One region of the Streptomyces sp. NPDC055013 genome, then DNA from elsewhere that is predicted to be linked to it. Evidence: riboswitches for the same ligand, from Rfam matches in the RefSeq annotation. Region 1 holds a riboswitch; each other region holds the start of a gene.

The links. A riboswitch is a leader RNA that binds a small molecule or an ion and turns the genes downstream of it on or off. The one in region 1 is predicted to bind cobalamin.
Region 2: another riboswitch for cobalamin. It lies ahead of ACWGDB_RS14370 (ABC transporter substrate-binding protein); the one in region 1 lies ahead of ACWGDB_RS07650 (GHMP family kinase ATP-binding protein).
Region 3: another riboswitch for cobalamin. It lies ahead of ACWGDB_RS34570 (ribonucleoside-diphosphate reductase subunit alpha); the one in region 1 lies ahead of ACWGDB_RS07650 (GHMP family kinase ATP-binding protein).
Region 4: another riboswitch for cobalamin. It lies ahead of ACWGDB_RS29325 (cobalamin biosynthesis protein); the one in region 1 lies ahead of ACWGDB_RS07650 (GHMP family kinase ATP-binding protein).

What each region holds. Positions count from the first base shown of each region.
Region 1 covers NZ_JBSGVW010000004.1:292,994-300,173, reverse strand. Annotated here, with positions in the region: gene ACWGDB_RS07670 (class I SAM-dependent methyltransferase) at 1-50, opposite strand, end outside; gene ACWGDB_RS07665 (MDR family MFS transporter) at 19-1,284, opposite strand; gene ACWGDB_RS07660 (ATP-grasp domain-containing protein) at 1,277-2,530, opposite strand; gene ACWGDB_RS07655 (cysteine synthase family protein) at 2,527-3,549, opposite strand; gene ACWGDB_RS07650 (GHMP family kinase ATP-binding protein) at 3,546-4,448, opposite strand; cobalamin riboswitch at 4,663-4,898, opposite strand; gene ACWGDB_RS07645 (ferric reductase-like transmembrane domain-containing protein) at 5,114-6,100, shown strand; gene ACWGDB_RS07640 (hypothetical protein) at 6,200-6,655, shown strand; gene ACWGDB_RS07635 (Rieske 2Fe-2S domain-containing protein) at 6,792-7,180, opposite strand, start outside.
Region 2 covers NZ_JBSGVW010000009.1:145,339-152,518, forward strand. Annotated here, with positions in the region: gene scpA (methylmalonyl-CoA mutase) at 1-743, opposite strand, end outside; gene ACWGDB_RS14365 (methylmalonyl-CoA mutase family protein) at 743-2,545, opposite strand; cobalamin riboswitch at 2,677-2,857, shown strand; gene ACWGDB_RS14370 (ABC transporter substrate-binding protein) at 2,918-3,970, shown strand; gene ACWGDB_RS14375 (FecCD family ABC transporter permease) at 3,967-4,983, shown strand; gene ACWGDB_RS14380 (ABC transporter ATP-binding protein) at 4,980-5,762, shown strand; gene ACWGDB_RS14385 ((2Fe-2S) ferredoxin domain-containing protein) at 5,764-6,123, shown strand; gene ACWGDB_RS14390 (gamma-glutamyltransferase family protein) at 6,260-7,180, shown strand, end outside.
Region 3 covers NZ_JBSGVW010000039.1:30,342-37,521, reverse strand. Annotated here, with positions in the region: gene ACWGDB_RS34575 (ribonucleotide-diphosphate reductase subunit beta) at 1-680, opposite strand, end outside; gene ACWGDB_RS34570 (ribonucleoside-diphosphate reductase subunit alpha) at 680-3,067, opposite strand; cobalamin riboswitch at 3,192-3,331, opposite strand; gene ACWGDB_RS34565 (ATP-binding protein) at 3,573-7,180, shown strand, end outside.
Region 4 covers NZ_JBSGVW010000028.1:74,814-81,993, forward strand. Annotated here, with positions in the region: gene cobN (cobaltochelatase subunit CobN) at 1-2,003, opposite strand, end outside; gene ACWGDB_RS29320 (cobyric acid synthase) at 2,000-3,511, opposite strand; gene ACWGDB_RS29325 (cobalamin biosynthesis protein) at 3,508-4,449, opposite strand; cobalamin riboswitch at 4,552-4,692, opposite strand; gene ACWGDB_RS29330 (hypothetical protein) at 4,809-5,030, opposite strand; gene ACWGDB_RS29335 (anion permease) at 5,083-6,315, opposite strand; gene ACWGDB_RS29340 (lysozyme) at 6,480-7,180, opposite strand, start outside.

The DNA.
Region 1 (7,180 bases):
TGGAACTCGGTCCAGAAGTCATCGTCCAGGAACCCGCCCGTCCGTGTCATGCGGCCTCAGTGCTCCTTCGTCGTCGTGATGGGGGAGGGGTTGCTTGTCCGTGTGACCGCGCAGCGTCAGCAGTACCGGCGGGAGCAGCAGGCACTGGGCGGCGGCCAGCAGCCAGAACCAGCCGGTGTTCCCGGCACGTTCGCCGAGGCCGTACACCTGCCCGCCGAGCACCCCGCTCGCGCACGCGCCCAGGCCGGCGGCCAGCCGCTGCTGACCGAAGACAACGGCGTCGGAACGCGGACTGCGCTGCAGGGCCTCCAGGTCGTTCTTCAAGAACAGCACGATGTCGCCCAGGGTGATCAGGGCGCCGCCGACCAACAGGGCCGGACGGTTGCCGATCGCGAGCACGGCCAACCCGGCGGCCAGCCCCGCGAAGCCGACCGCGAGGGCCGTGGCGTACGGCATGCGGCGGATCAGGCCGGACGCCGGCGGCTGCACGACGATGACCAGCGTGAAACAGAGCAGCAGCACCAGGCTGTAGAACTCGCTGGAGGCCCGCTCGACGGCGTACACCGCCAGGAAGTGCTGGAAGTGGAAGTACAGGTAGAACGCGAGGGCGTTGGCCGCGAACGGTACGACCGCCACACCGGCCAGCAGTCCCTGCCGCGCGGCCCCGGCGGCGGACGGACGGTCCCCGGCAGCCGCGGGGAGCCGTGCGTGGCCGGCCGTGACCACGATGAACAGTGCCGTGACGGTGACGAACAGCCAGCCCGGCGAGGACAGCACGAACGGGCCTGCGACCAGCGGACCCACCGCCATGCCCGCGTTGAGCGCGGCGTTGCCCGCCGACAGGAACGCGGGGCGGCGTTCGTCGTCCACGCCCCGCACCAGGTACGCCTTGTTGGCGGGCAGGTACAGTGCGGCGCCGCAGCACGTCAGGACCAGCGCCGGGACGGCCAACGGAGGCCAGCGCAGAGCCGCCAGGAGGCCGACGAACCCTGCCGTGCGCACGATCAGCGCCCACACCATCGTGCGGCGCAGCCCGATCCGGTCCGCGAGGGCTCCGCCCGCGATCCCCCCGGAGAACTGCACCAAGGACGCCACGGCGAGCACCACGCCGACCGTGCCGAGCCCCATCCCGAGCCGTTCGTGCAGGAACACCGACATGAACGGCAGGACCATGAAGCTGCCGAGCGGAATCAGGAACGAGCTGAACAGCAGGAAGCGCAGGGGGCCGTCGAGCGAGGACAGCGCGGTCCGCAATTCCCCCGCGCCCTTGGTGCGTTCACCCACCGGGCGCCGTCCGGTCGGCGTGGACGGGGAACGGTTCCGTGAGTACCCGTACGGCGTTGGCCGCGGCGACCGCCCGGTGCGTGGCGAGTTCGGCCGTCTCGCCCTCGGCGTAGACGATGCCCGCGTAGCCCCGGCTGTCCGTCAGGTGCTCGATGGGATCGCCGATCCGCTTGACCGGGTACCAGGACGGCGATCCCGGCAGGTCCGCCAGCCGGTCGAGCCCGGTGACCTCGCTGAACACACCGGGCGCGGAAGGGTAGCCCAGCACGAAGGCCACGGCCGGGCCGCCCGGCAGGTACGCGTCCATCAGGCGGGGGCGGCGGCCGAGTGCGGCCTCGACCATCGCCTCGTACACATTGACTCCGAGCGACCGGCACAGACCCTCGCCCACCAGGGCACCCCCGATGCGGGGGTTCACCTCCACGACCTCGGGGCCCGCGGTGGTCAGCACGAACTCCACGTGCGCGAAACGGTCGGTGTAGCCGATGGCGCCGAGCACCTCCCCGAGCCACCGTTCCAGCGACACTCGCCGCGGCTCGGGGAAGGCCACCGGGAAGGCGGTGATCTCCTCGCGGAAGTGCGGCTCGGGTGACATCAGCCGGCTGGAGACGCCCAGCAGCCGGGTACGGCCCGCCCAGGTCAGGGTCTCGGCGCTGTACACCGGCCCGCCGAAGTACGGCTCGGCGAACAGGCGCCCCGTCAGCCGTCGCCCTGACGTCTCGGCCAGGGCATGGTCCAGCGCCAGCTCGTCGCGGACCAGCCAGACGTTCTGGCTCCCCGTGCCCGCGGTGTCCTTGAGCACGGCCGGCAGACCGACCTCCTTGAGCAGAGACTCCCGCAGCTCGTCCACCGAAGCGGCGGACTCCACGGCTCGGCCGCGCGTCAGGCCGGCCTCGTGCAGGTGGTTGCGCACCGCGGACTTGTCCCGGGTCAGCCGCAGGACCCCGGGGTCGAGTCCGGGCAGACCGAGACGGTGCGCGAGGTCGGCACCGACCAGTGTCCAGGTGTCGGTGGAGCTGATCAGGCCGCGCAGCCCGGGGGTCCGCTGCAGCCGGTCCGCCACCTGGTCCACGTCAAAGGTGTCGAGCTCCACGACGTCCAGGGCACCGGCGGGAAGGCGCTCCAACTCGTAGGTGTAGTAGGCGGGATCGCGCGTGAGGAGCAGCAGTCGCTCGCCGAGCGCGTCGGCGGCGCGGACCAGGTGCCCGAGCCCGAACGTGAGCGATTCCAGGCAGGCCACGCTCATGCCGCCCGCTCCTTCCAGCGTGCCGGGCAGGGGGTGCGTTGCCAGGCCATGGTGGACCACGGCATGGTCATCTCCTCCGGTTCGGCCACCTCGGCGGGTTTCAGCGCGGCAGGGTCGAGGGCTTCGGTGTGGCGGGCGAAGACGCCCTCCACGTAACGGTGTCCGGTGTCGGCGCCGATCACGAGGTGCAGCCGGTCGGGGTGGCGGCGGGCCTCGTACGTCGAGGCCAGGTAGCCGGCGCCGGTGGAGAGCCCGGCGAACACCGCGTGCTCCCGCAGCAGGGCGACCGCACCGGACAGGGCGTGCGCGAAGTCCATCCAGTGGACGGCGTCGTAGAGGTGATGGCGGACGTTGTCGAAGACGATCGACGATCCGACTCCGGCGATGATCGCTTCGGGGTCGTGGTGGTCCTCGCTGCCGAAGGTGACGCTGCCGAACGGCTGTATCCCGACGAGCCGCACCGAGGAGTCGGTTTCCCGGAGCCGTTCCACCAGTCCGCCCGTCGACGCGCCGGACCCCACGCCTCCGACCACCGTCAGGGCGTGGTCCCGGCACTCGGCCGTGATCCGGTCGGCGACTTCGTGGTACCCGAGGTAGTGGACGTCGTCGTGGTACTGGCGCATCCAGTGGCAGTCGGGCCGCTCGGCGAGGATCTCCTTCACCCGCCGCACCCGTAACTCCTGGTCGAGCTTGAGGTCCTGGGACGGCCTGACCTGTTCAACGGTGGCGCGCAGGATCTTCAACTGGGCGAGCGTGGTGGCGTCGACGGTGGTGGAGGCCACGATGTGGCAGCGCATGCCGTACCGGTGGCAGGCCAGCGCCAGGGCGTAGGCGTAGATGCCGCTGGAGCTGTCGATCAGGGTCTGTCCCGGGCGGATGGTGCCTCGGTCCAGAAGATGGCGGACCGCCGCGAGCGCCGAGTAGATCTTCATCGACTCGAAACGGATCAGGACGAGGTTGTCGGTCAGCCGGACAAGGTCGGGAACCTTCAGAGCGTCGGCGATGTGGGGGTGGATCAACCGTAGCCTCCTTGGGCGAACGAGCACTGGTGGCCGAGCGAGTGGAAGAAGGCGGAGAGTTCGGACTTGACCTCGGTACTGGGGCGGCGGGGAAACAGGTAGCCGATCAGGCAGCCGGTGTGAGCGACGAAGATCCCGTCGGAACCGAAGCGCTCGCGGTGAGCGAGCAGGCTGTCGAACGTGGCTTTGGGCAGGACCTCCTGGGACAGCGCGGCGCTGGCGGTCGCCGCTCGTGCAACGGCGGCCGGATCGCCCGAAGCGAAGCCCTTCAGAAGGTCGGCCAGGCAGCGCTCGTACTCCTCCCCGCGCCGCCGGTACTGCTCCAGCAGCCGGCCGGTGACGGCGGCGGTGTCCACCGTGCCGGGTTCGGTGACGAAGGCGGTGTGGAAACCGATGTCCGTACCCAAGCGCCGGACCACCCGGTGCCGACCGCTGAGATGGAGCGCGAACTCGTCGAGGAAGACGCTGTCGGCACGTTCGATGGCGGCGAGGATGCCGAGGACCACGTCGGCGTCGTACCGCAGGCGGAAGAGCCGGAACAGACAGCGCAGCGTCGCCACGATGTCCGCGGTCGAACTGGCCATCCCCACGCCCACCCGCAGGTCGGAGTGAGTGCTCCAGCGGCCCGGTGGCAGCGTGAGCCCGAAGTGCTCCAGGAAGAGCCGGACCGCGGTCGCGGATCTCTCTCCCAGGGGCAGGAGATCGGGCGGATTCACGCCCGGGGTGAAGTGCACCCAGGAATGCCGGTCGAGGGGAAAGGACACCACGGCGATGTCTGGCTCGGCATCGGCCCGCAGCGGGCCCTGATAGAGCTCGCCCAGGGTGCCGTGGCAGACACCGGACACGGTGCGGGCCGGCGGGCCGGCTGCCTCGCGGGCTGCTCCGGCGAGTGTCAGCACCGCTCGTCCCGGTCCGCCGAGCCGCGGGCCGGCCGACGCCGCGCACGGATGACGGGTACGCGCGTGGTCACGAATACGCCCTCCTTCTGGTCCCGAGCCCGGAACTCCCGAACTGCTGAACTTCGACCGGGAAGGAGGCGCGGCGCAGAGTACGCCGTGATGTCGCCCGTACCGCCAACCCAGTCCACGAGGTCACCGTGCACAGCCCACACCTCACGCGCGGGCGCAGTGGCAGGTCTTCGGACTCGTGGGCGCGCCCACCGGAGATCCGGCGACACCTACCGGCCGTCGCTTCCCGGCCCTCTTGGCGCGGAGCCAGTGCTGATTGACGGCGTTCGTTCCCACTCACCGCTGCGGGACAGTCCCGGATTCCCACCGGGTTCCCTCTTGCGTCGCGCCACCGTGGGCTTGGTCGGACCGGCGGCACGAACCGACTGCGCCCATCAGCGTAGGTGCGCTCGTGCTCCTGCGACAGGGCGCCCAATGCCGGTTGTCCTGATGTGGCCGGTGGCGTCGTCGGGCACGAGCAGCTGAGACAGCGTGTCGGCACCACGAGCGCTCTGGCCGGATTGGGCCTCGGTGGAACCGATCACCTCAACCACACTTGTAGCTTCCACGACCACGCACACCGCCCGTCGGTGGCCGCTGCCCGAAAGGCCCAGGAGATGCTGCCAGAGCCCACGTCGCAGGCCGACGGCACGAGTGCGCAGCCCGCACCCGACCGCACTGCTGTCGACCGGGTCGCCCTGCGCGCCGATCTGCGTGCCGCCGTTCCCGACGCGAGCGCGGCCGTCGCGGTCACGGCGGCCGTGTTCGTCTTCCTCTACCTGCGCATGGAGTCCGGTGACTCGGCGACGGTCGCGGTCATGCCGTTCATGGACGACCCTGCCACCTACTGGATGTACCTGCTGAGCCAGGCGTTCGGCTGGTCGGGACTGCTGTGGGCGTGGGGAACGGTCATGCTCGGCCTGCTGCTGTCGGGGCCGCGCCCCGCCCGGCTACCGGTCTCCCGGCAGGTCCTGGAACGCTGGCATCGCACGACGAGCCTCACCACGATGGCGCTGATGTTCGCGCACGCCCTGATGTTCGCGGCCGAACTCGTGCGATATGAGGCTCAGTTGGGGTGGGCCGAACGCCTGTGGACCGGCTTCGCCGACACCTTCCTGCCTGGCTGGTACGACTCCGGGACCGGCCAGATCGCGATCCCCGTCGGTCAGGGCGCGCTGTATCTCGCCGTCCCGCTCGGGTTGTTGTTCTACGTCCGCCACCGCATCGGCGCGAACACCTGGCGTCGGCTGCACCGTTTCGTGATCGTCGTCTACGTCCTCAGCGTGTGGCACACACTGCTCTACGGCACGAACGTCTGGTACGGCGAATGGCCCCGCACGGTGCTGTGGCTGCTGCAACTCCCCATCGCCGTGCTGCTGTTGGCCCGGCTGCTGCGGCCCGCTCGGCGGTCCGAGCGGCTGACCGTGCCGGGGCGGCGTGACGGGATCTCTCTGCCGAGCTGGGTGGTACGCGCGGCGGCCCGCCTCGCCGTCGCGGCGGTCGTCATCGGCCTCGTCGCTGTCGCGGCATCCGGGCACGACGGCGGACGCGAGCGCCCCGTCGAACCACCTGCCACGAGCCCACACGCGCACGAGCCGGAGTGATCCACGCCGGCTGCCGGCACGGGCTGGTCCGGAACGTCTGCGGGACGGGCCCAAATCGTGATCATGGATGCCCGTGCCGCTGGTCGGTAGCCTGCCGAGGTGGCTGAGAGCTGGGACGAGCAGCAGTTGATCGCGGACGGCTTCGAGCGTGTGTACGTGGACTTGGAGTGGTACGACGGGCCGCGCAAAGGACTCGCGGTCATCGGTGATGTCCCTCACTACTACGAGGGCCGCGACTACGACCGCGACGACGAGGCCGACGAGTACCTCGTGTGGCCCGCGAGCGAGGCCGCCGTGGCGATGGAGCGCGAGCAGTGGGCGATCTACGTCAGGTGGAACGAGGCTTATGAAGCCGGGACGGTCGAGGCGGACAGCCATCCGGGGAACGGAGGGATCGATGCCCGCTACGACGAGCTTGACTTGCTCCTCGCGCCGTACCGTCAGGCGCCGGACGGTGCTCGGCGGCTCGTGGGTGAGGTGCGGTTCGACAGTGGAGACCGCCGCTACAGGCTCGACGGGGTGGACCACTGGTTCCGGTGGCGCCCGAGCAGGTGAGGGGAGAAAGGGTGGTAGCGGAGCGGCACAGTACCGGTGACCGTGTCACCCGCATTCACCCGTGTGGCGGCGCTGCGGAGGGGTCCGGGTCATTGGAGGTGGCCGGTCCCGCGGAGTGGCGGGGGACTACCGTGGCCTAGCTGTCCTGGGTGATTCCGCACGCTGCAGCCTTGGGGCGCAGCGGTACGCCATTGGTGCGCAATACCTCGCGGACGTCCAGGATCAGGGGGAAGACCTCATGATTGCGGTCCTCGCCCTGTTGCTCCCATGCCCGCTGCTCAGCTTCGACGGCCATGCGGTCCTCGGCGAACACGCGCTCGGTGAAGCGTCTGATGAGCGGCCACGCCACATTCAAGGCCCCGGGAATCCTCGGCTTCTCGATCATGAGCAGGCCGTAGGTGTGACATGTGCGCTGCTCGGCGTCCTCGGGCACGTACGCGGCCCAGAGCCGAAAGGAGGGACGTTCGGCGTCTGCCGGGAGCAGGTCAAGTGTCTGGTACGGATAGTCGGTGCGGATGGTCATGA
Region 2 (7,180 bases), on a different contig from region 1:
GCCTCCTGGATGTGGTATCCGGAGATGGAGATGGAGTTGTAGCGCGGCATCCGCTGCGAGGTGAAGGCGAAGATGTCGGAGATGATCCGCATCGACGGCGTCGGCGGATAGATGTAGGTGTTGCGGACCATGAACTCCTTGAGGATGTCGTTCTGGATGGTCCCGGCCAGCTTCTCGGGCGGTACGCCCTGTTCCTCCGCCGCCACGATGTACAGCGCGAGCACCGGCAGCACGGCGCCGTTCATCGTCATCGACACGGTCATCTTGTCCAGCGGAATGCCGTCGAAGAGCTGCCGCATGTCGTAGATCGAGTCGATCGCCACGCCCGCCATGCCGACGTCGCCCGTCACGCGCGGGTGGTCGCTGTCGTAACCCCGGTGCGTGGGCAGGTCGAAGGCGATCGACAGGCCCTTCTGGCCGGCCGCCAGGTTACGCCGGTAGAAGGCGTTGGACTCCTCGGCGGTGGAGAAGCCCGCGTACTGGCGGATCGTCCAGGGCTGGTTGACGTACATCGACGGGTACGGGCCGCGCAGATACGGCGCCATGCCCGGGTAGGTGCCCAGGAAGTCCAGGCCCTCCAGGTCACGGCCGGTGTAGAGCGGCTTGACCGCGATGCCTTCCGGGGTCTCCCACAGGAGCTCGTCCCCGCCCGTGGCCTGCTTGACGGCCGTGCGCCACTCGTCGGCGCCGCCGCCGGCTGCCGGGGTGCCCAGCTCGATCCCGGTGAAGTCGGGGATTCCCATCAGGACACTCCCATGCGGTCGAGGGTCGCGGACAGTACGGCGACGGCGTCACAGCCCGCGAAGACGTAACTGTCGACATCGGTGTACTGCCCGGGGCGGCCCGCGAGGAACACGTGCGTGGCGCCCGCCGACCTGAACTCGGCGGCCACCGTCTCGGCCTGCTCCTCGTAGAGGGCGTCACTGGAGCACAGGCACACCTCCGTGGCACCGCTGTCCTCGAAGGTGCCCTCGGTGACCGGCTCGACGCCGCCCGCCTGGAAGAGGTTCGAGGCGAAGGTGAGGCGCGCGGTGTGGGCGGCGGCCGGGCCGAGCGCGGCCAGGAAGATCCGGGGCCGGGCGCCGGTGGCGGCCAGGTGGGCGTCGGAGCGGGCGCGCAGGGCCTCGTAGGCCTCGTCGCGGCGGACCCGGGGAAGGCCCCCGGACCGGGGCGCTGGCGCGGGCGCACGCTCCACGGGCGGCTCGGTGAGGTTCGGGAACTCGCTGACGCCGGTGATGGGTTCGCGCCGCTTGGCGAGCTTGCCCGTGCGGGCCTCCCACGTCTGTGCCAGGTCCTGGCCCAGCTGCCCGGTGCGCAACGCGGCCGCCTGGCCGCCTGCCCGCTCGATCCGCTGGAAGAACTCCCAGCCCGCGCGGGCCAGTTCGTCGGTGAGGGTCTCCACATACCAGGAGCCGCCCGCCGGGTCGATCACCCGGGCCAGGTGCGACTCCTCGATGAGGATGGTCGAGGTGTTGCGGGCGATGCGCCGGGCGAAGGCGTCCGGCAGGCCGAGCGCGTGGTCGAAGGGCAGCACGGTCACGGAGTCGGCGCCGCCGACCCCGGCGGCCAGCGTGGCGACCGTAGTGCGCAGCATGTTCACCCAGGGGTCCCGGCGCGTCATCATCACCGGCGAGGTGACGGCATGCTGAACCTGAGCGCTGGGCGCCCCGCAGACCTCGGTCACCCGCGCCCACAGCCGGCGCGCGGCGCGCAGCTTGGCGATCGTCAGGAACTGGTCGGCGGTGGCCGCGTAACGGAACTCCAGCTGCGCACACGCCTGTTCGGCGGTCAGCCCCGCCTCGGTGAGCTCACGCAGATACGCGACGCCGGTCGCCAGCGAGGAGCCCAGCTCCTGGGCGGCCGAGCCGCCGGCCTCGTGGTACGGCAGCGCGTCCACGGTCAGCGCCCGCAGCCCCGCGTACTCCTCGGCGCACAGCCGCGCCAGGGAGGCGACCGGCGCGAACTCCGAGGACGTGCCCGTGCGGGCCTCGTGGCCGAGCGGGTCGGCGCCGAGGTTGCCGCGCGCCGCCTCCTTGGCGACGCCCCGCTCCTCGTACTGCCGCAGCAGCTCCCGCGCGGCGGGCTCCACGTCGGCGCCGGCGTCGAGAACGACAGGGGCCAGGTCGAGGTAGACGCCCTCCAGGGCGCGACCGAGCGACGACACCGGGATGCCGCCCTCGCCGAGGACAAGCCAGAGCGAGGTGACGCCGTTCTCCAGGTCCGCGAGCACCAGGCCGTCCGTCAGCGCCGTGTGCCGCTGCCGCAGATCCCAGCCGCCCACCGTGTTGCCCTCGGCGCGACCGCCGCGGACGAAGGGGGCGAATCCGGGCAGACCGGAGTCGGACGCGGCATCGCGCGAGGTGTACAGGGGGCGGGTGCGCAGCCCGTCCTCCAGCGCAGTGGACAGAGCGTCTTCCGCAGCCGGGCCCGAGACGTCCTTGCCCGACTTGCGCAGCACGCCTTCCACCAGGCGTTGCCATTGCTCATGGGTTGCGTCAGGGAACTCGGCGGCCAGCGAGAGCCCGTCGTCAGGCAGGACCGTCATGCTCGGATGCTAGGTCAGATCATCAAAGGAGCAGCAGAGGGCACGGCTGTGACCTTGCCCTCTTCCAGATTGTGACCTGGGTCTCCGCGGTCTGTCGGGCCCTCCGGGCGCCCGCTCGAACGACCCGGCCTTGATAGCCTCTGAGGGCCAGTCGAGCCACACCCGAGGCCAGGGAATCCGGTGCGAATCCGGAGCTGACGCGCAGCGGTGAGGGGGACCGGCGGGGCACAGACGCACGCCACTGGGAGACCGGGAAGGCGCCCCGTCGGGACGAACCCGAGTCCGAAGACCTGCTGGCACCTCCACGCCCGCGCGCGGAGGACGTCCGAAGGCCAGGCTCCGCGTACGAGCCCCGACAACCGAGGCACGCCTGTGTACCGTTCTGCCCTCCGTCCCGCTGCCCTGCTGCTGGCGCCCGCCCTCCTGCTCACCGCGTGCGGTGGCTCGGGAAGCGGCAGTACCGAGGACTCCGGGAAGTCCGCCGCCGCGGGCTACCCCGTCACCCTCGACAACTGCGGCCACAAGGTCACCCTGAAGGCGCCCCCGAAGCGGGCCGTGTCCCTCAACCAGGGCACCACGGAGATCCTGCTCTCCCTCGGCCTCGCCGACCGTGTGGCCGGCACGGCGACCTGGACCGACCCGGTGATGAAGGGCCTGGAGAAGGCGAACGCCTCCGTGCCGCGGCTCGCGGACAACGCGCCCTCCTTCGAGAAGGTCCTGGACGCCGAACCCGACTTCGTGACCTCCTCCTTCGTCTCCACCCTCGGCAAGGGCGGCGTCGCCACCCGCGAGCAGTTCGAGAAGCTGGGCGTGCCCACCTACGTCTCGCCCTCCGACTGCTCGGCGGGCAAGGACAACGACAGCGGCGGCGACGGCTCGCGTTCCACCCCGCTCACCCTCGACACCGTGTACGGCGAGATACGCGACCTGGCCCGCGCCTTCGGTGTCGCCGAGCGCGGCGACAAGCTCGTCGCCGAGCTGAAGGAGCGGGTGCGCAAGTCCACCGCAGGGCTGGACGCCTCCGATGTCACCCTCATGTACTGGTTCGCCAACTCCCAGTCGCCCTACCTCGCCGGCTGCTGCGGCGCGCCGGGTGCCGTCACCCGTGCCGTCGGCGCGCGGAACTCCTTCTCCGACACCCACGACGAGTGGCCCCAGATCGGCTGGGAGACCGTCGCCGACCGTGACCCCGACGTCCTCGTGATCGGCGACCTCACGCGCAAGCAGCAGACCGCGGAGACCGCCGAGGCCAAGATCCGCTTCCTGGAGACCAATCCCGCCACCCGCAATCTGACCGCCGTGAAGAAGAAGCGGTACGTCCTGCTCAGCGGGCAGGCGATGAACCCGTCCATCCGCACGGTCGAAGGGATCGAGAAGGTCGCCGCGAGCCTGCGCGACTTCGGGCTCGCCGGGCCCGCCGAGTGAGCGTCCGTACGCCGCTGCTGACCTTCGGCGGCCTGGCCGCGCTGCTCGCGTCGGTCGCAGTCGCCGTGACGATCGGGCCGGCCGACATCTCCACGGCGGACGTGTGGGCGTCCGTGGCCGCCCATCTCGGCCTCGGCGAGGGCACGTTGGCGCCGCTGCGGGACGGCATCGTGTGGAACCTGCGCATGCCGCGCACGCTGCTCGCCGCGGTGTGCGGCGCCGGACTCGCCGTGTGCGGGGCGGTCATGCAGTCGCTGCTGCGCAATCCGCTGGCCGATCCGTTCGTCCTCGGGGTGTCGTCCGGCGCGTCCACGGGAGCAGTCGCCGTGGTCGTGCTGGGGGTCGGCGGGGGAGTGGTGTCGCTGTCGGCGGGCGCCTTCCTCGGCGCGCTGCTCTCCTTCGCCATGGTGCTGCTGCTCAGCCACGTCCTCGGCGGCAGCACGGACCGGGTCGTGCTGTCCGGGGTCGCGGCCATGCAGCTGTTCTCCGCGCTGACCTCGTTCATCGTGCTGACCTCCGCCGACGCCGACACCACCCGGGCCGTGCTGTTCTGGCTGCTGGGCTCGCTCACCGGCGCCGACTGGGGACAGGTGCTGCTGTGCACCGCCGTACTGGCCGTCGTCCTCGCCGTCTGCCTCGGGTACGCCCGCACCCTGGACGCCTTCGCCTTCGGGGACGACGCCGCCGCCGGGCTCGGCGTCCGCGTCGCCCGTACCCGGCTGGTCCTGCTCTGCGCGACCGCGCTGCTCACCGCCGCCCTGGTCAGCTGCGCCGGCGCGATCGGCTTCGTCGGCCTGGTCCTGCCGCACGCCACCCGCGCCCTCACCGGCTGTGGTCACGCCCGCCTGCTGCCGGTCACGGCACTGACCGGGGCCGTCTTCCTGGTGTGGGTGGACACCGCCGCCCGCACCGTCCTCGACCCCCAGGAGGTCCCCGTGGGCGTCGTCACGTCCCTCATCGGCGTACCTGCCTTCATCGCCGTGCTCTACCGAGGACGGAGGACGGCGGCATGACCAGCCTGCGCACGGACCGTGTCGTACGGCGCCTCGCCGACAAGGTCGTCGTCGACGGCGTCACCCTCACCCTGAGTCCCGGCGAGACCGTCGGCCTGCTCGGCCCCAACGGCTCGGGCAAGTCGACCCTGTTGAGACTCCTCGCCGGGGTTCTCGCCCCCACCGCCGGGGTCGTCACCCTGGACGGACGTCCGCTGCCCGAGGTCGGCCGCCGCGCCACCGCCCGCCGTGTCGCCACCGTCGAACAGCACGCCCACACCCAGACCGAACTGACCGTCCGCGACGTCGTCGCCCTCGGCCGCATCCCGCACCGCCGTGCCTGGACACCGCCCACCGCGGCCGACGCCGAGGCCATCACCGCGGCCCTGGCCCGCACCGGACTCACCGACCGGGCCGCCCAGTCCTGGCACACCCTCTCCGGCGGTGAACGCCAGCGCACCCAGATCGCCCGCGCCCTCGCCCAGGAACCCCGCGAGCTGCTCCTCGACGAACCCACCAACCACCTCGACATCCAGCACCAACTCGATCTGCTGGCCCTCGTCGCGAGCCTCCCGGTCACCACCGTGATCGCCCTGCACGACCTCAACCTCGCCGCGATGTACTGCGACCGCCTGCTCGTGCTGCGCGCCGGCCGCGCCGTCGCCGAGGGCGCCCCGGCCGAGGTCCTGACACCGGCGCTGATCGAGCAGGTCTACGGCGTCCGCGCCGAGGTCACCGACGACCCCGGCCACCCGGTGATCCGCTTCCTGCGGCCGGCCGGCCCCGTGGGGCGGTGCTGACGTGCGGACACCCCCGGAACAACCGGTGCCCAGCCGGATCGTGGTGTGCAGGGACTGCTGCTGCGGGACCCCGAAGGTGCCCGGAGTCGATCACGCGCAGCAGACCGCGCGACTCGCCGAGAACGCCCCGGTGCGCGTCTCCGAGTGCCTCGGCGTGTGCGAACACGCCAACGTGATCGTCGTCCAGCCCTCCGCCGCGGGCCGCGCCGCGGGCGGCCGCCCCGTCTGGCTCGGCCTCGTCAACGACCCGGAAGCCACCGAGGACATCGTCACCTGGGTCCGGGCCGGCGGCCCCGGCGTCGCTCCCTGCCCCGACGTGCTCGACCTCTACACCTTCACTCCGCCGAGGCGCGCACGATGAAGCGGAGGACCGCTCACGGGCCACTCACCATTCACCACTCACACCGAACCGGCCCCGGCCGCAAGGTTGAACCCTGAACGGGTAGTCCCTGAAGATCGGATGGACCGATCCGCGCGACAGCGAGGTGTCAGACCCGATGTTCACCACCCGCCCCACGCTCCAAGGCACGTTCGGCATGGCGTCCTCCACCCACTGGCTCGCCTCGCAGTCGGCGATGGCAGTGCTGGAGGGCGGGGGCAACGCGTACGACGCCGCCGTGGCGGGCGCGTTCGTGCTGCATGTCGTCGAGCCGCATCTCAACGGCCCGGCCGGTGAGGTGCCGATCCTGATCGCCCCGGCGGGCGGCGAGGTACGGGTGGTGTGCGGGCAGGGCGTGGCGCCCGCCGGTGCGACCGTCGCGCACTATCGGGGGCTCGGGCTGGACCTCGTACCCGGGACCGGACCGCTCGCCGCCGCCGTGCCCGGCGCGTTCGACGCCTGGATGCTCCTGCTGCGGGACCACGGCACCAGGACGCTCGCCGACGTGCTCAAGTACGCCATCGGCTACGCCGAACACGGGCACGCGCCCGTGGAGCGGGTCGGCGAGACCGTCGAGACCGTGCGCGAGCTGTTCGAGACGGAGTGGACGTCGTCGGCCGAGGTGTACCTGCGGGACGGGAAGGCGCCCCGGCCCGGGGAGCTGTTCCGCAATCCCGCCCTCGCCGCCACCTGGAAGCGCCTGCTCGACGAGGTCTCCGGCGCCGGGGACCGGGTCGCGCAGATCGAGGCGGCGCGGGAGGTGTGGCGGCGCGGTTTCATCGCCGAGGCCCTCGTACGGCAGGCCGGGCGCCCCACGATGGACACCAGCGGCGAACGGCACTCCGGCACGCTCACGGCCGCCGACCTCGCCGGCTGGTCCGCGACCTACGAGGCGCCGGCGACGTACGACTGGAACGGCTGGACCGTGTGCAAGGCCGGCCCCTGGAGCCAGGGCCCGGTCCTCCTCCAGCAACTCGCGCTGCTCCCGCCCGAGCTGCCCCGGTACGGGTCCGCCGACTATGTCCATCTGCTGATCGAG
Region 3 (7,180 bases), on a different contig from region 1:
ACGGTGTCGACCACGTCGAAGGCGAAGCTCATGTGCATCGTCTCGTCGCGGAACACCCAGTTGGTGCCGGTGGCGAGGCCGTGCAGCAGACCCCGGCTGCGGAACCAGTAGACGTACGCGAAGGCGCCGTAGAAGAACAGGCCCTCGATGCACGCGGCGAAGCAGATCAGGTTGAGCAGGAAGCGGCGCCGGTCCGCCTTGGTCTGCAGGCTGTCCAGCTTCTCGACCTCGTTGATCCACTTGAAGCAGAACTCGGCCTTCTCGCGGATGGACGGGATGTTCTCGACGGCGTCGAAGGCCGCCGCCCGGTCCTCCGGGTCGGGGAGATAGGTGTCGAGCAGCGTCAGGTAGAACTGGACGTGCACGGCCTCCTCGAAGAGCTGCCGACTCAGATACAGCCGCGCCTCGGGGGAGTTGATGTGCTTGTAGAGCGTCAGCACCAGGTTGTTCGCGACGATCGAGTCGCCCGTCGCGAAGAACGCGACCAGCCGGCCGATCATGTGCTGCTCACCCTCGGACAGCTTCGCCAGGTCGGCGACGTCCGAGTGGAGGTCGACCTCCTCGACGGTCCAGGTGTTCTTGATCGCGTCCCGGTAGCGCTCGTAGAAGTCCGGGTAGCGCATGGGGCGCAGGGTCAGTTCGAAGCCCGGGTCGAGCAGGTTGCTGTTACGGGTGGTCATTACTGGCAGGCCTCGCAGGACTCGGGGTTTTCCAGGGAGCAGGCGACGGCGTCGGGCTCGGCGACCTGCTGGACGGGGATGGTCTTCTCGGGCTGGGGCGCCTGGCCCTGGGCGGCGCGGGCGATGCGGGTCGCCGGGCGCGAGCGCAGGTAGTACGTCGTCTTCAGGCCCGACTTCCAGGCGTACGCGTACATCGAGGAGAGCTTTCCGATGGTCGGCGTCTCCAGGAACAGGTTCAGGGACTGCGCCTGGTCGAGGAACGGGGTCCGCGCCGCCGCCATGTCGATCAGGCCGCGCTGCGGGATCTCCCACGCCGTGCGGTAGAGCCGCCGTACGTCCTCGGGGATCCAGGCGAACTCCTGCACCGAGCCGTTCGCCTCGCGCAGCGCCTCACGGGTGCGGGCGTCCCAGACGCCGAGCTCCTTGAGCTCGTTGACCAGGTAGGAGTTGACCTGGAGGAACTCTCCGGAGAGCGTCTCGCGCTTGAACAGGTTGGAGACCTGCGGCTCGATGCACTCGTAGACACCGGCGATCGACGCGATGGTCGCGGTGGGCGCGATGGCGAGGAGGAGGGAGTTGCGCATGCCGGTGGTGGCGATACGGCTGCGCAGGGCAGCCCAGCGCTCCGGCCAGGTCAGCTCGACACCGTAGTGGTCGGGGTGCAGGACACCCCGGGCGGTACGGGTCTTCTCCCAGGCCGGCAACGGTCCGTTGCGCTCGGCGAGGTCGGCGGAGGCCTCGTAGGAGGCGAGCATGATGCGCTCGGCGATCCGGGTCGACAGGGCTTTCGCCTCGGCCGAGTCGAAGGGCAGGCGCAGTTTGAAGAAGACGTCCTGCAGGCCCATGGCGCCGAGTCCGACCGGCCGCCACTTGGCGTTCGACCGGCCCGCCTGCTCGGTCGGGTAGAAGTTGATGTCGACGACCCGGTCGAGGAACGTGACGGCCGTGCGGACGGTGGCGTCGAGCCGCTCCCAGTCGATGTCGCCGGTCATCGTGTTCACGAAGGCGCCGAGGTTGACCGACCCCAGGTTGCAGACCGCCGTCTCCCCGTCGTCCGTGACCTCCAGGATCTCCGTGCAGAGGTTGGAGGAGTGGACGACATGGCCCGGCAGGGCCGTCTGGTTGGCGGTGCGGTTGGCGGCGTCCTTGAAGGTCATCCAGCCGTTGCCGGTCTGCGCGAGGGTGCGCATCATGCGGCCGTACAGGTCACGGGCGGGAATGGTCTTCTTCGCGAGCCCGGCCGCCTCGGCCTTGCGGTACGCGGCGTCGAACTCGTCGCCCCACAGGTCCACGAGATCCGGCACGTCCGACGGCGAGAACAGCGACCACGGCTGGTCGGCGTTGACCCGGCGCATGAACTCGTCCGGGACCCAGTGCGCGAGGTTCAGGTTGTGCGTACGGCGGGCGTCCTCACCGGTGTTGTCGCGCAGCTCCAGGAACTCCTCGATGTCGGAGTGCCAGGTCTCCAGGTACACCGCGGCCGCGCCCTTGCGCCGGCCGCCCTGGTTCACCGCGGCGACCGAGGCGTCGAGGGTCTTCAGGAACGGGACGATGCCGTTGGAGTGACCGTTGGTGCCGCGGATCAGCGAACCCCGGGAGCGGATACGGGAGTACGACAGCCCGATGCCGCCGGCGTGCTTGGAGAGGCGGGCGACCTGGTGGTAGCGGTCGTAGATGGAGTCCAGCTCGTCCTTGGGGGAGTCGAGGAGGTAGCAGGACGACATCTGGGGGTGCCGGGTGCCGGAGTTGAAGAGGGTGGGGGAGGACGGGAGGTAGTCGAGGCGGCTCATGAGCCCGTAGAGCGCGGAGACTTCGTCCACCGACCGGGCGGTGTCGTCCTCGGCGAGACCGGCGGCGACGCGCAGCATGAAGTGCTGGGGCGTCTCGACGACCTTGCGGGTGATGGGGTGCCGCAGGAGGTACCGGCTGTGCAGGGTGCGCAGGCCGAAGTAGCCGAAGCGGTCGTCGGCGTCGGTGTCGACCAGGGCGTCGAGGCGGGCCGCGTGCAGCCGCACGAACTCGGCGGTCCGGTCGGCGATGAGGCCCTCACGGTGTCCGACCGCGACCGATCCGGTGAAGGACGTCACGCCCTGCGAGGCGGCCTCGGCGGCGATGGAGAGGGTCAGCAGCCGGGCGGCGAGCCTGCTGTAGGCGGGGTCCTCGGAGATCAGGCCGGCCGCCGCCTCGGTGGCCAGCTCGCGCAGCTCCGCCTCGTCCGCGAACGCGGACCGGCCGCGCAGCGCGGCGGCGGCGACCCGGCCGGGGTCGGCGTCGGCGAGGTCGGCGGTCAGCTCGGTCAGGGTCCGCAGCAAGGCGGTTCCCGGAGCGTCCTCGTCCGTGGGGACGGTAGGAACGGCTGAGGCCGGGTCTGCTGGCGCGATGGTCACGTGGGGGCTCTCCCTCGCTCGGCACGGGGGCCTCGGCGAGGGCAGGGGGCAGCACACGAGCGCACACGGCGTCGCGTCCACCGGCCCATTCCACGAGGCCCGGACGTCGGGCGCACCGGCCGGGTGGCCGGGCGCGCTGTCGGCAGGTCCTCGGACTGACTCCTGCGCACGCCGGTCCTGGGAACAGACATGCACAAGTACACCGTTGCGGGACAGTTCCGGATTCGCACCGGATTCCCCTGCGGCGACAGCGAGCATGAGCATACATCTTGTGCTCACCCGCCACGCCACCCCCAGATGTTGTGTCGTGCTGGTTTCAGAGCGTCAACTTGTAGGTGAGGAGAGTGATGTCGGCGAGTATCCGGATCTCGACCCTCGCCGGGGCGCGCATGCCGGCCATGGGGCCGCCGGGTTGCGGGGAGTTCCGGGAGTGCTTCCATGGAGATAGGTGTCGGCGCCCCGCGGTCGCTCCGTTTCGAGAGTCCTTCTCGGAAGGAGACGAACGATGACGAGGGTCGTGCGTCGCCCGCCCGGCAAGAAGCGGCCGCGCGACGCGCCGATGGCGACGCTGGCTCCGAGACGGGCGGGCACCTGGGTCAGGCAGGGGTTCGTGGGCCACTGGCACCGGCTGATGATCCGCCTGGAGGCCCGCGGCGGCACCACCCGCCCCAGGAAATGGCGCCGGTGGTTCACCTACACCAACGTCACCCGGGCCATCTGGACGGTGGCCGCGCTCGCCCTGTTCGCCTGGGTGGTGGAGGGCCTGTACATCCTGATCTCGAGCAACACGACCGGCTTCGAGCGGTGGCGGCAGGGCAACCCCGGATTCGAGACGGTCATGCGCTTCGTCGGCCCGGTGCTCGCCGCGTCGATCGCCGCCACACTCTTTCTGTTCTGGTGGTACCGCTGGACCAAGCGGCGCTATCTCGCCAAGGCACGGGACGACCCCCACCGACTGGTGCTCACCGCAGGCCCGGACACCGCCGAGATCGTGGGCCGCGAGGAGATCGCCCAGGTCATCGCCGAACGGCTGCGGGAGCGCGCCACCCGCCGGCCCTATCTGCTGGTCGGCGGCGTCGGTGTGGGCAAGACCGCCGTCCTGGTACGCCTCACGGAACTGCTGGCGGAGCAGAACGCCGTACCCGTGCCGATCCGGCTGCGGGACGCGAACGGCGGCACCGACCTGAACTTCGAACGCATGGCCAAGCAGCGCTTCACCGAAGAGGCACCCCGGGGCATCCTCGCGCGCGGCAAGACCGAGCGGGTCTGGCAGCAACTCCTGGCCGACGACAAACCGGTCGTCATCGCCGACGGACTGGAGGAGGCTCTCCTCGGCGACGGCCTCGAACAGCACCGGGACAACATCATCCGGCGGGCCATCGAGCGCGCCCACGAGGAGAAGCTGCCCCTCGTCATCGCCTCCCGTCCGCACAGCCCGCTGGAGAGCACCCCGGCCGCGATCGTGGAGCTGGAACCGCTCAGCGAGGAGGAGGCCCTGCGGTTCGTCCAGGCACGCGTCCCGGAGACGGACGAACGCCGCGTGGACTGGATCGTGGAGACGGCGGAGGTGACCGAGTCGCCGGTCTACCTCCAGATCGCCCGCGAACTGCACCGCCACGGCGCCCTGGAGCACGACCGGCCCGACAACGACCCGCAGCACATGAACACCCGCAGCCGCGACCGCGGCATGCTGCGGCTGTGGCTGCTGGAGACCTGGGACGAGGCGCTGTGCCAGGGCAGGCTGCGCCGGGACGTCGCGCTGAGCCGGCAGGAACGCCGCGACGCCCTCGAAGTGGTCTCCGCCCTGGCCTGTCTGGGACTGCTCCAGGACAAGCTGGAGGTCGGCCTCGGAGAGCTGCTCGACTCGGACGTCCACCCCGGTCCGATGCGACGCGCGCAGGCCCGCGCCGAGCACCTGTGGGCCGGCGGACGCGCCTTCGACCGGTACGGCAGGCGCGGGAACGTCTTCTCCGAGTGGCACCGGCAGCAGATCTGGGACGTGCTGTGCCGGCGGATCGGCCCGGACGAGAGGAAGCGGTTGCGCGGCGGCAACATGGACCAGTGCCGCGCCGCCCTCGCCCGGATCGCACGCAATGCGGACAGGCTCGGACTGGTGGAGGGCTTCGAGCGCAAGGTCCGTTTCCCGCACAGCATCATCCAGGCCTACTTCGGCTATCGCGTGCTGCGGCAGCTGGGCGAGCGGGGCGCCGGCGAGCTCGTCGAGCATGTGCTCCAGCCGCCCGGGCCCAGCCGTGAACTGCTCATGGCCCTGGTGCTGTTGTCGCGCCGCCGTGCGGCGACGGTCCGGGCCCGCCGGGAAGGTGTACGGGCCGAGGTGACGAAGGAGGTCGAGGAACGGCTCCGCCGCTCACGGGTGCGGGGGCACACCCTGGCCCACCGGCTCTGCAGGGCCGCTGAACGCCGCACGGACGATCCGAAGGCGCTCGACCTCTACGCGGCCGCCGTGGAGATCGAGAGCGTGGAGGACGTTCCGCGGCTGCTGGGCGACATCCTGGGCGACGTGCGCAGGACGTGGGCCGGTTTCAAGGGTGACCGGCGCAGCCTCGACGACGCCAAGCTGAGGTTGCTCCGACAACTCGGAGCCGCCCTGCGGAGCGTCTCCGACCGGATCGACACCACCCCGCTCTACGAACAGCTCGTCCAGATCGGTGTGAAGGAACCCTCCTACTCGATACGCCTGGCCGTCGCCCAGGAGTTCGGCACCGGCGGCAACCCCGCGTTCGCCGTGATCCGCGGGCGGATCGGGCTGAACACCGACCCCGTGCAGGAGTACAACGACCGGCTCGGCGAGCTGAAGGCCTGGAAACGCGGTGAGTACGAGCAGGGGGCCGAGCGCATGGCGCGGGCGCGGGCCGCGGGCGCGCCCTCACGGGCCAGGACCGAGCGCATCGGGCGGCTCCAGCAGGACCGGCGCACGCTCAACCAGGAGTACCGCAGGAAGCGGGTCGTTCTGTTCCGGGAGTTCGTGATGCGCGCCTGGATGATCCCCATGCTGCTGGGCTCCGTCGACGAGGCGCACCGTGACGAGGCCCGCGAACGCCTCACCAGGTGGCTGCGTCACCTGGACCCGAAGGCCACCGGCGGCGCCCCCGATCTGCCGCTCGCCCTGGAGGCAGCGCTGGCCCAGGGCTTCAAGTACGCGGCCAACCGTCGGATCCGGCATCCCCGCGCCTATCAGGGCGGCCGCGCCGACCTGATCCGGCAGGCGGAGACCGTGCTCCAGCAGTCCCGGTGCTGGTACGCGCAGGTCATGCTGCTCCAGGCGCTGTGCCTGTGGAGGCTTCCGGACAGTGTCGGCGTCCATGAGCGGGAGGCGCACGCGATGCCGGGGAAGGACGGGCACGACGGCGGGCGCGAGCCGCCCCGGGCGCTGGGCGGGGCGAGCGCCGTACAGACGGTGGAGCGCTGGCTGTCGATGGCCGGCACGGTGAACCGGGCGCCCGGGCATCCCGAGGCGAACGGGGCCTCGCCCCGGCGGCCCCTGCATCCGTTCGTCGCCGAGGCGGGGGACCTGGTGGCCCTCACGCTGGAGACCGGGCAACCCGAGCGGTTCCTCTGGATCGACGAGAAGGGCGTCGCCGACAACATCGGCGCGCGCACCGGCAACCCCGGGGCGTACCGCAAGCACAGCCTGTGGATCCCGCCCTCGGTCGGCTGGAGCACCCTCGACGCGCGCGCCCAGCGCCTGGTCGCCGACGTACTGGTGATGCTGAACCTCATCGAACGGGACGGGCATCCGGACGAGGTCGAGGAGCGGATGATCCGCGCGGAACAGCCGGGGACGTCACTCCCGCCGTGCATCCGCAGCGACCGCCGCCCGCTGCGGCCCGACCTGCGGGCCGGCATGGCGGACCCGCCCACACCGGGAACGACCTGTCCGCCCGACTGCAAGTTCCAGCTCTGCCCCTACCCGCCCCGGGGCTGTGTGCCGCGCGGGGAGATCCGGGAGCCGTTCTGCCGTCAGCAGCAGGCCCTGCTGCCGGGCCGGGTACGCCGGCATCTGCCCCGGGGCCTGCGCAGGAAGACGCCGCGCTGGGTCAGCATGCGCGTGCGGGAACTCGACGGCTTCTGGCAGCAGATGGCCGGGCGTAC
Region 4 (7,180 bases), on a different contig from region 1:
ACGAGGTTGACCCGCGCCTCGTCGACCGGACCGCCGCCGAGGATGTGCAGCCCGTCGCGGATCTGCACGTCCTTGATCTCGCACAGATAGCCGTCGATGTGCATGACGAACTCGTCGAAGTCGGCGTCGTCCGGCTGGTCGTCGACATGCAGGTCGTGATGCAGCTCGGCCGCCTTGACCAGCGTCCAGATCTGCGCGCGGACCGCCGGCGCCTTGGCCGGGTCCAGGTCGGAGACGAGTGCGTACTCGTCGAGCAGCTGCTCCAGCTTGGCCAGGTCGCCGTAGGTGTCGGCCCGTGCCATCGGCGGCACCAGGTGGTCGACGACGGTGGCGTGCCCGCGCCGCTTGGCCTGGGTGCCCTCGCCGGGGTCGTTGACGATGAACGGGTAGATCAGCGGCAGGTCCCCGAGGACCGCGTCCGGGGCGCACCCGCCGCTGAGCCCCAGCCCCTTGCCGGGCAGCCACTCCATCGTGCCGTGCTTGCCCATGTGCACGATCGCGTCGGCGCCGAAGCTGTTGTCCAGCCACCTGTACGCGGCCATGTAGTGGTGCGACGGCGGCATGTCGGGGTCGTGGTAGATCGCGATCGGGTTCTCGCCGAAGCCGCGCGGCGGCTGGATCATCACGACGACGTTCCCGAACTGCAGCGACGCGAGGACGATGTCGTCCCCGTCCACGTACAGCGACCCCGGCGGCTCGCCCCAGGCCTCCAGCATGCCGTCCCTGAGCTCCGGGTCGAGCTTGTCGAACCAGGCCCGGTAGTCGGCCAGCGGCACGCGCGCGGGTGCGGCGGCCAGCTGCTCCTCGGTGAGCCACTCGACGTCGTGGCCACCGGCGTTGATGAGCCGGTGGATCAGCTCGTCGCCGTTGTCCGGGTAGTCGGTGAGGCCGTACCCGGCGTCCCTGAGCGCGTCCAGCACCCGCACCGCCGAGGCGGGCGTGTCGAGACCGACCGCGTTGCCGACGCGCGAGTGCTTGGTCGGGTAGGCGGTGAAGACGAGCGCGAGCTTCTTCTCGCCGTTCGCCATGTGCTTCAACTGGGCGTGCCGTACCGCGATCCCGGCGACGCGCCCGGCCCGCTCCGGGTCGGCGACGTACACGGGCACGTCGTCGGGACCCTGCTCCTTGAAGGAGAACGGCACGGTCACGAGCCGTCCGTCGAACTCCGGGATCGCGACCTGCATCGCCGCGTCCATGGGGGACAGGGCGGCGTCGGACTCGTCCCACGCGGCTCGCGAGGAGGTCAGGCAGAGGCCTTGCAGCACCGGCACGTCGAGCTCGGCGAGCCGGCCGATGTCCCACGCCTCCTCGTCACCGCCCGCCGACGCCTGCGAGGCGTGCGTGCCGCCGGCCGCGAGGACGGTGGCGACCAGGGCGTCGGCCTTGCCTAGGATCTCGTACAGCTCCGCGTCCGCCCCCCGCAGCGAACCGCAGTACACCGGAAGAGCGTTGGCGCCCCGGGCCTCGATCGCGTCGCACAGGGTGTCCACGAAGGCGGTGTTGCCGCTGAGTTCGTGGGCCCGGTAGAAGAGCACGCCGACGGTCGGACGGCCGTCGACGAGGGCACGCTCACCATGGACGCCGAACTCCGGCATCTTCTGCGGCTCGACGAACCCCTCGCCCGTCAGCAGCACGGTGTCGGAGAGGAACCGCGCGAGTTCGGTGAGGTTGGCGGGCCCGCCCTCGACGAGATACCTCAGCGCCTCGGCCACCACACCGGCCGGGACGGACGACTCGGCCATCAACTCCGCGTCCGGGACGGCCTCGCCGCCGAGCAGCACCGTCGGGATGCCCGAGGCCTTCAGCGCGGCGAGCCCGTCCTCCCAGGCCCGCTTGCCGCCCAGCAGACGTACGACGGCGATGTCCGAGCCCTCGATGAGCGCGGGCAGTTCCTCGGTGACGTCCACGCGGGTCGGATTGCCGATCCGGTACGAGGCACCGGAAGCGGCCCTGGCCGCCAACAGGTCCGTGTCGGCGGTCGACAACAACAACACAGTGCTCATGCGGGCGCTCCCGGTGGAATGAAAGGCAGTCCTTGCGGCGCGCCCGACTCGATGAGCCGACGGAGCGCGTCCGTGTCAGCGTGCTGTTCGATCAGGTCGCCGAGCCGGTCGAGCTGTTCCTCGCGCAGCGCGGCGAACGACGTGTCGGGGGCCGGCACGAAGCGGCGGCCCGCGGCGGCGGCCACCTCGCGCAGGAAGGCCCGCCGGAAACCGTCCGACTCCAGCGAACCGTGCCAGTGCGTGCCCCAGGTCTGGCCGACCCGGCAGCCGTCGAGGAAGGCTTCCCCGCCATGGATCTCGGCGACCCCGTGGTGGATCTCGTACCCCGCGACGTGCGCGCCGAGGGCCTCTCCCTCCGGCCGGGTGAGGGTCTTCTCGCGGGCGAACCGCACCCGCACGGGCAACACACCGAGCCCCTCGACATGGCCCCGCCGGCTCTCGACCTCGTCCTCGATGTGCTCGCCGAGGACCTGGAAGCCGCCGCAGATGCCGAGGACGGGCCGGCCTTCGGCGACCCTGCGCTTCAGGGCCTCCGCGAGCCCCCGCTCCCGCAGCCACTCCAGCGCCCGGACCGTCCCCCGGGTCCCCGGGACGATGACGAGATCGGCGTCCGCCAGCTCCTCAGGCCGGTCCACGAACCGCACGACGACGCCGGGTTCGGCGGCCAGGGCGTCGACGTCGGTGAAGTTGGACATGAGCGGCACGGCACAGACGGCGATCCGCAGCACGTCCTCGCCGAGAGGCGGAGCGACGTTCGACTCCCGGACGGTCCCGCGCAGGGACACCCGCAGCCCGTCCTCCTCGTCGATGCCCAGGCCGTGCTGGAAGGGGAGGATGCCGTAGGTGTGCCGTCCGGTGAGGCCGTGCAGCATGTCGATCCCCGGCTCCAGGAGGCTGACGTCGCCGCGGAACTTGTTCACCAGGAATCCGGCGACGAGCGCCTGATCCTCGGGCGAGAGGAGGGCGACCGTCCCGAAGAAGGAGGCGAACACGCCCCCGCGGTCGATGTCACCCACCACCAGCACGGGCAGCCCGGCGTTGCGGGCGATCCCCATGTTGACGATGTCGGTCCGCCGCAGATTGATCTCGGCCGGAGAGCCGGCCCCCTCACAGATCACCGCGTCATACGTGCCCCGCAACTCGGCGAGACAGTCGAGCACGGTCCCCAGCAACTGCTGCTGCCGCCCGCCGTGATAGCCGCGTGCGCTCAGCTCACCCACCGGCTTGCCCAGCAGCACGACCTGACTGCTCTGCTCCCCACCGGGCTTGAGCAGCACGGGATTCATCAGCGCGGTCGGCTCGACCCGGCACGCCTGTGCCTGCATGGCCTGCGCCCGCCCGATCTCGGCGCCCTCACGCGTGACGAACGAGTTGAGGGACATGTTCTGCGCCTTGAACGGCGCGACCTTCACTCCCTGCCGCACCAGCCACCGGCAGATCCCGGCGGTGACGACGCTTTTGCCGGCGTCGGACGTCGTGCCGGCGACGAGGAGACCACCGCCCGTCATGAGGTACGCCCCTTCGCGATGCGGCGCGCGGCGACACAGACGCCGAGCGCCAGCCAGCCGACGCGCTGCGACAGCCGTACGGCCCGTTCGATGTCCTGCGTGCCGACGGCCCGCCCGTCCCCGTTCAGCACGGGCCGGTGCTCGACCCGTCCGCCGTACGACAGCGTCCCGCCCAGCCGGACCCCGAGCGCCCCCGCGAAGGAGGCCTCCACGGGCCCCGCGTTGGGGCTCGGGTGCTGGGCGGCATCGGCGCGCCACGCTCGTACCGCCCCACGGGGGTCACCCCCGGCGACGGCGGCGAGTACGGCGGTCAGCCGGGATCCCGGCCACCCCGCCACGTCGTCGAGCCTCGCCGAAGCCCAGCCGTAGCGCCGGTACCTGGGCGACTTGTGCCCCACCATGGCGTCGAGCGTGTTCACCGCCCGGAACCCGACCAGCCCGGGAACGCCTGCCACGGCGCCCCACACCAGCGCCCCCACGACCGCGTCGGAGGTGTTCTCGGCGACGGACTCCACGACCGCCCGCGCGATCCCGTCCGCGTCCAGTGCCTGCGGATCCCGCCCGCACAGATGCGGCAGCCGGGCACGTGCCGCCTCGACGTCCCCCGCTTGCAGTGCCTGCCCGATCACCCGGGCCTCCCGGGCGAGCGAAGTCCCCCCGACGACCGCCCAGGTGGCGGCGCCGGTCAGCGCGACGGAGGTGGCGGGGGACGTACGTGCGAGACGAGCCGCGGCGGCACCGAGCGCCACGGCGCCACCGGCGCACACAGCGGTGTGCACCGCACCGAAAGCGCGGTGGTCGCGCCACAGGACCCGTTCCACGGCGGCGGCGGTCCGCCCGAACACGGCGACCGGATGCCCCCGGCGAGGATCGCCGAGCAGCAGATCACCGAGAAGTCCGGCGGCGGCGCCGTACGCGAAGACGCGATCGGCACGCATCGGGGTCAGCCGATCGTCGAGTCAGACGAGGGTCCGGTTCTGCATGTCGATCGGCAGGCGAGCATCGCGTTATGTCCTCACTCAGGGTGTCCGCGCCCTGGTTCGACGAGATCGGCGGTGAGAGTTCCTGGCTCCCGGGGGCTATCTACCCCGGTGACAGTGGCGGGACCGCGCCGGATTCACACCGGCTTCCTCTCCTGCCGCCGCACATGGCTCCGGCAGTCCACCACGGGGTTGGAACGGCCGTCAACTTGCCGTTGACCTGCGAAGGGAGAGTGTGCGAAGGCCCACACAGCAGTGAGGTGCGGGACGGTGATCCGTCCCGCACCTCGGGTGTTTCAGGTGGTGCGCGTCGTGCGTCAGGCCACGATCAGATAGATGCCGTACGCCACTGCCGCCGCGCATGCCGCGAAGCACGCGTACGCGCCCGTGACCGCGAGAGAGGCCGAGTCGCCCTGCGCCACGGCCCGTTCGCGTCGCGACAGGCCCGCGATGCCGAGGGTGAACAGACCCACCAGGGCCACGGTCACCACGAGGCTGACGCCGAAGACGGAGCCGAGTGCCGCCCAGTCGATCTTCATGCTTCTGCTTTCTTGAGTGAGTGAGGGGGAGTGACTGGAATGACCGGGTGCGTCAGACGGAGGCCTTCGAAGGCTTCGGCTCCGAGGACTGGGCCGGGATGGTGGCCGTGAGCTCCTCGGTCGCCGTGCCCGCGGGCGGCGGGGTAACGGCGGCCATGGCCGTGGTCACCACGCCGGCCGGCTCGTCGGACTCGTTGACGTTGGTGTGGTCGATGACCTCGCGGCGGGAGATCTTCCAGATCGCGGCGCTGGAGGCGACCAGGAAGACCGCGACGACGGCCGTGCCCCAGGCACCGAAGCCCGTCACGTACTCCGCGATCGCGCCGACCAGTGCGGCGGCCGGGAGGGTCAGGCCCCAGGCGACGAACATGCGGGTCGCCGTCGACCAGCGGACCACGCCGCCCTTGCGGCCGAGGCCCGCGCCCATCACCGCGCCGGAGACGGAGTGCGTGGTGGACAGGGAGAAGCCGAGGTGGGAGGAGGCCAGGATGACGGTGGCCGCGCTGGTCTGGGCGGCGAAGCCCTGCTGCGGCTGAAGGTCGGTCAGGCCCTTGCCCATGGTGCGGATGATGCGCCAGCCACCGAGGTAGGTGCCGAGCGCGATGGCCACGCCCGCGGAGAGGATGACCCACATGGGCGGGTCGGAGTCGGGCGCGAGGGTGCCGCCGGCGACCAGGGCGAGGGTGATGATGCCCATGGTCTTCTGCGCGTCGTTGGTGCCGTGGGCCAGGGAGACCAGGCCGGCCGAGGCGATCTGGCCGGCGCGGTAGCCCTTCTTGGCGGACTCGCCGTCGGCCTTCTTGCCGAGCGAGTAGGTCAGGCGGGTGGCCAGCAGCGCGGCGATTCCCGCGACCAGCGGGGCGGCGATCGCCGGGATCAGCACCTTGGTGACGAGCGCGTCGCCGTGGACCGCGCCGACGCCGGCCGAGGCGATGGTGGCGCCGATCAGACCGCCCATCAGGGCGTGCGAGGAGCTGGAGGGCAGGCCCACCAGCCAGGTCAGCAGATTCCAGAGGATCGCGCCGACCAACGCGGCGAAGATGACCTCGGGACGGATGCCGGTCTCGTCGACGAGACCTTTGGAGATCGTGTTGGCGACCTCCACGGAGAGGAAGGCGCCGACAAGGTTCAGCGCGGCGGACATGGCCACCGCGACCTTGGGCTTGAGCGCACCGGTCGAGATGGTGGTGGCCATCGCGTTGGCGGTGTCGTGGAAACCGTTCGTGAAATCGAACGCGAGTGCGGTTACGACCACAATCGCGAGGATCAGCGAGAAGTTTTCCATTTACCCAGGCAATCGTTCGAGGTCATTGGCCGGTCGAACGTAGGTAACCTGAGTGAACGGAAGGTGAACTGGGGTGAGCCGCACGGTGTCCGGGTGAGGGGGTTAATCGTCCGGTGGACGAGGCCCCTCTCTATCGGCCATCGCGCGGCCCAGGCGCCGCAAGGTCAGTAGCCTCGGGCAAACTTTTTCAGCTGGCTCATGGACCCGTTGAAGAGATTTTGGTCACCCGGCAGGCTGCCGCTGCCGTTGTCGTACTGCCAGATGGTCCAGAACCGCCATCCGGCCGGCAGTGCCCCCGCGCTGGAGGAGTCGTAGCGGGCTATCCACAGCGCGTGGTTCGACGCGAAGGCGCGGCTGCCGCCGGTGCAGTTGTTCCACCAGTGCGTGGTCGTGTAGATCACCGGGCGGCGGCCGGTCAGTCGCTTCACCTCGTTGCTGAAGGACTGGATCCAGCTGACCATCTTGGCCTTGCTCAGCCCGTAGCACTTGTGCTTGCTGTACGGGTTGTACTCGATGTCGAGGGCGGGTGGCAGGGTCCAGCCGTCGGACCGCCAGCCGCCGCCGTTGCGCACGAAGTGCGCGGCCTGTGTCCTGCCCGACGACTTGTCCGGCAGTGCGAAGTGGTAGGCGCCGCGGATCAGGCCAGCGCTGCGGGAGCCGTTGTACTGCTGGCCGAAGTAGGGGTTGCGGTAGGTGTGGGACTCGGTCGCCTTGACGTAGACGAACTTGGCGCCCTTGCTCTTCGAGCTCTGCCAGTTGACGTTCTTCTGGTGGGAAGAGACGTCATGGCCCCTGGGCTTGCCGGCCGCCGCGGCCGGTATCTCGGCCAATGCGGTTCCGCCGAGCGTGAGCGCTGCGACGGATA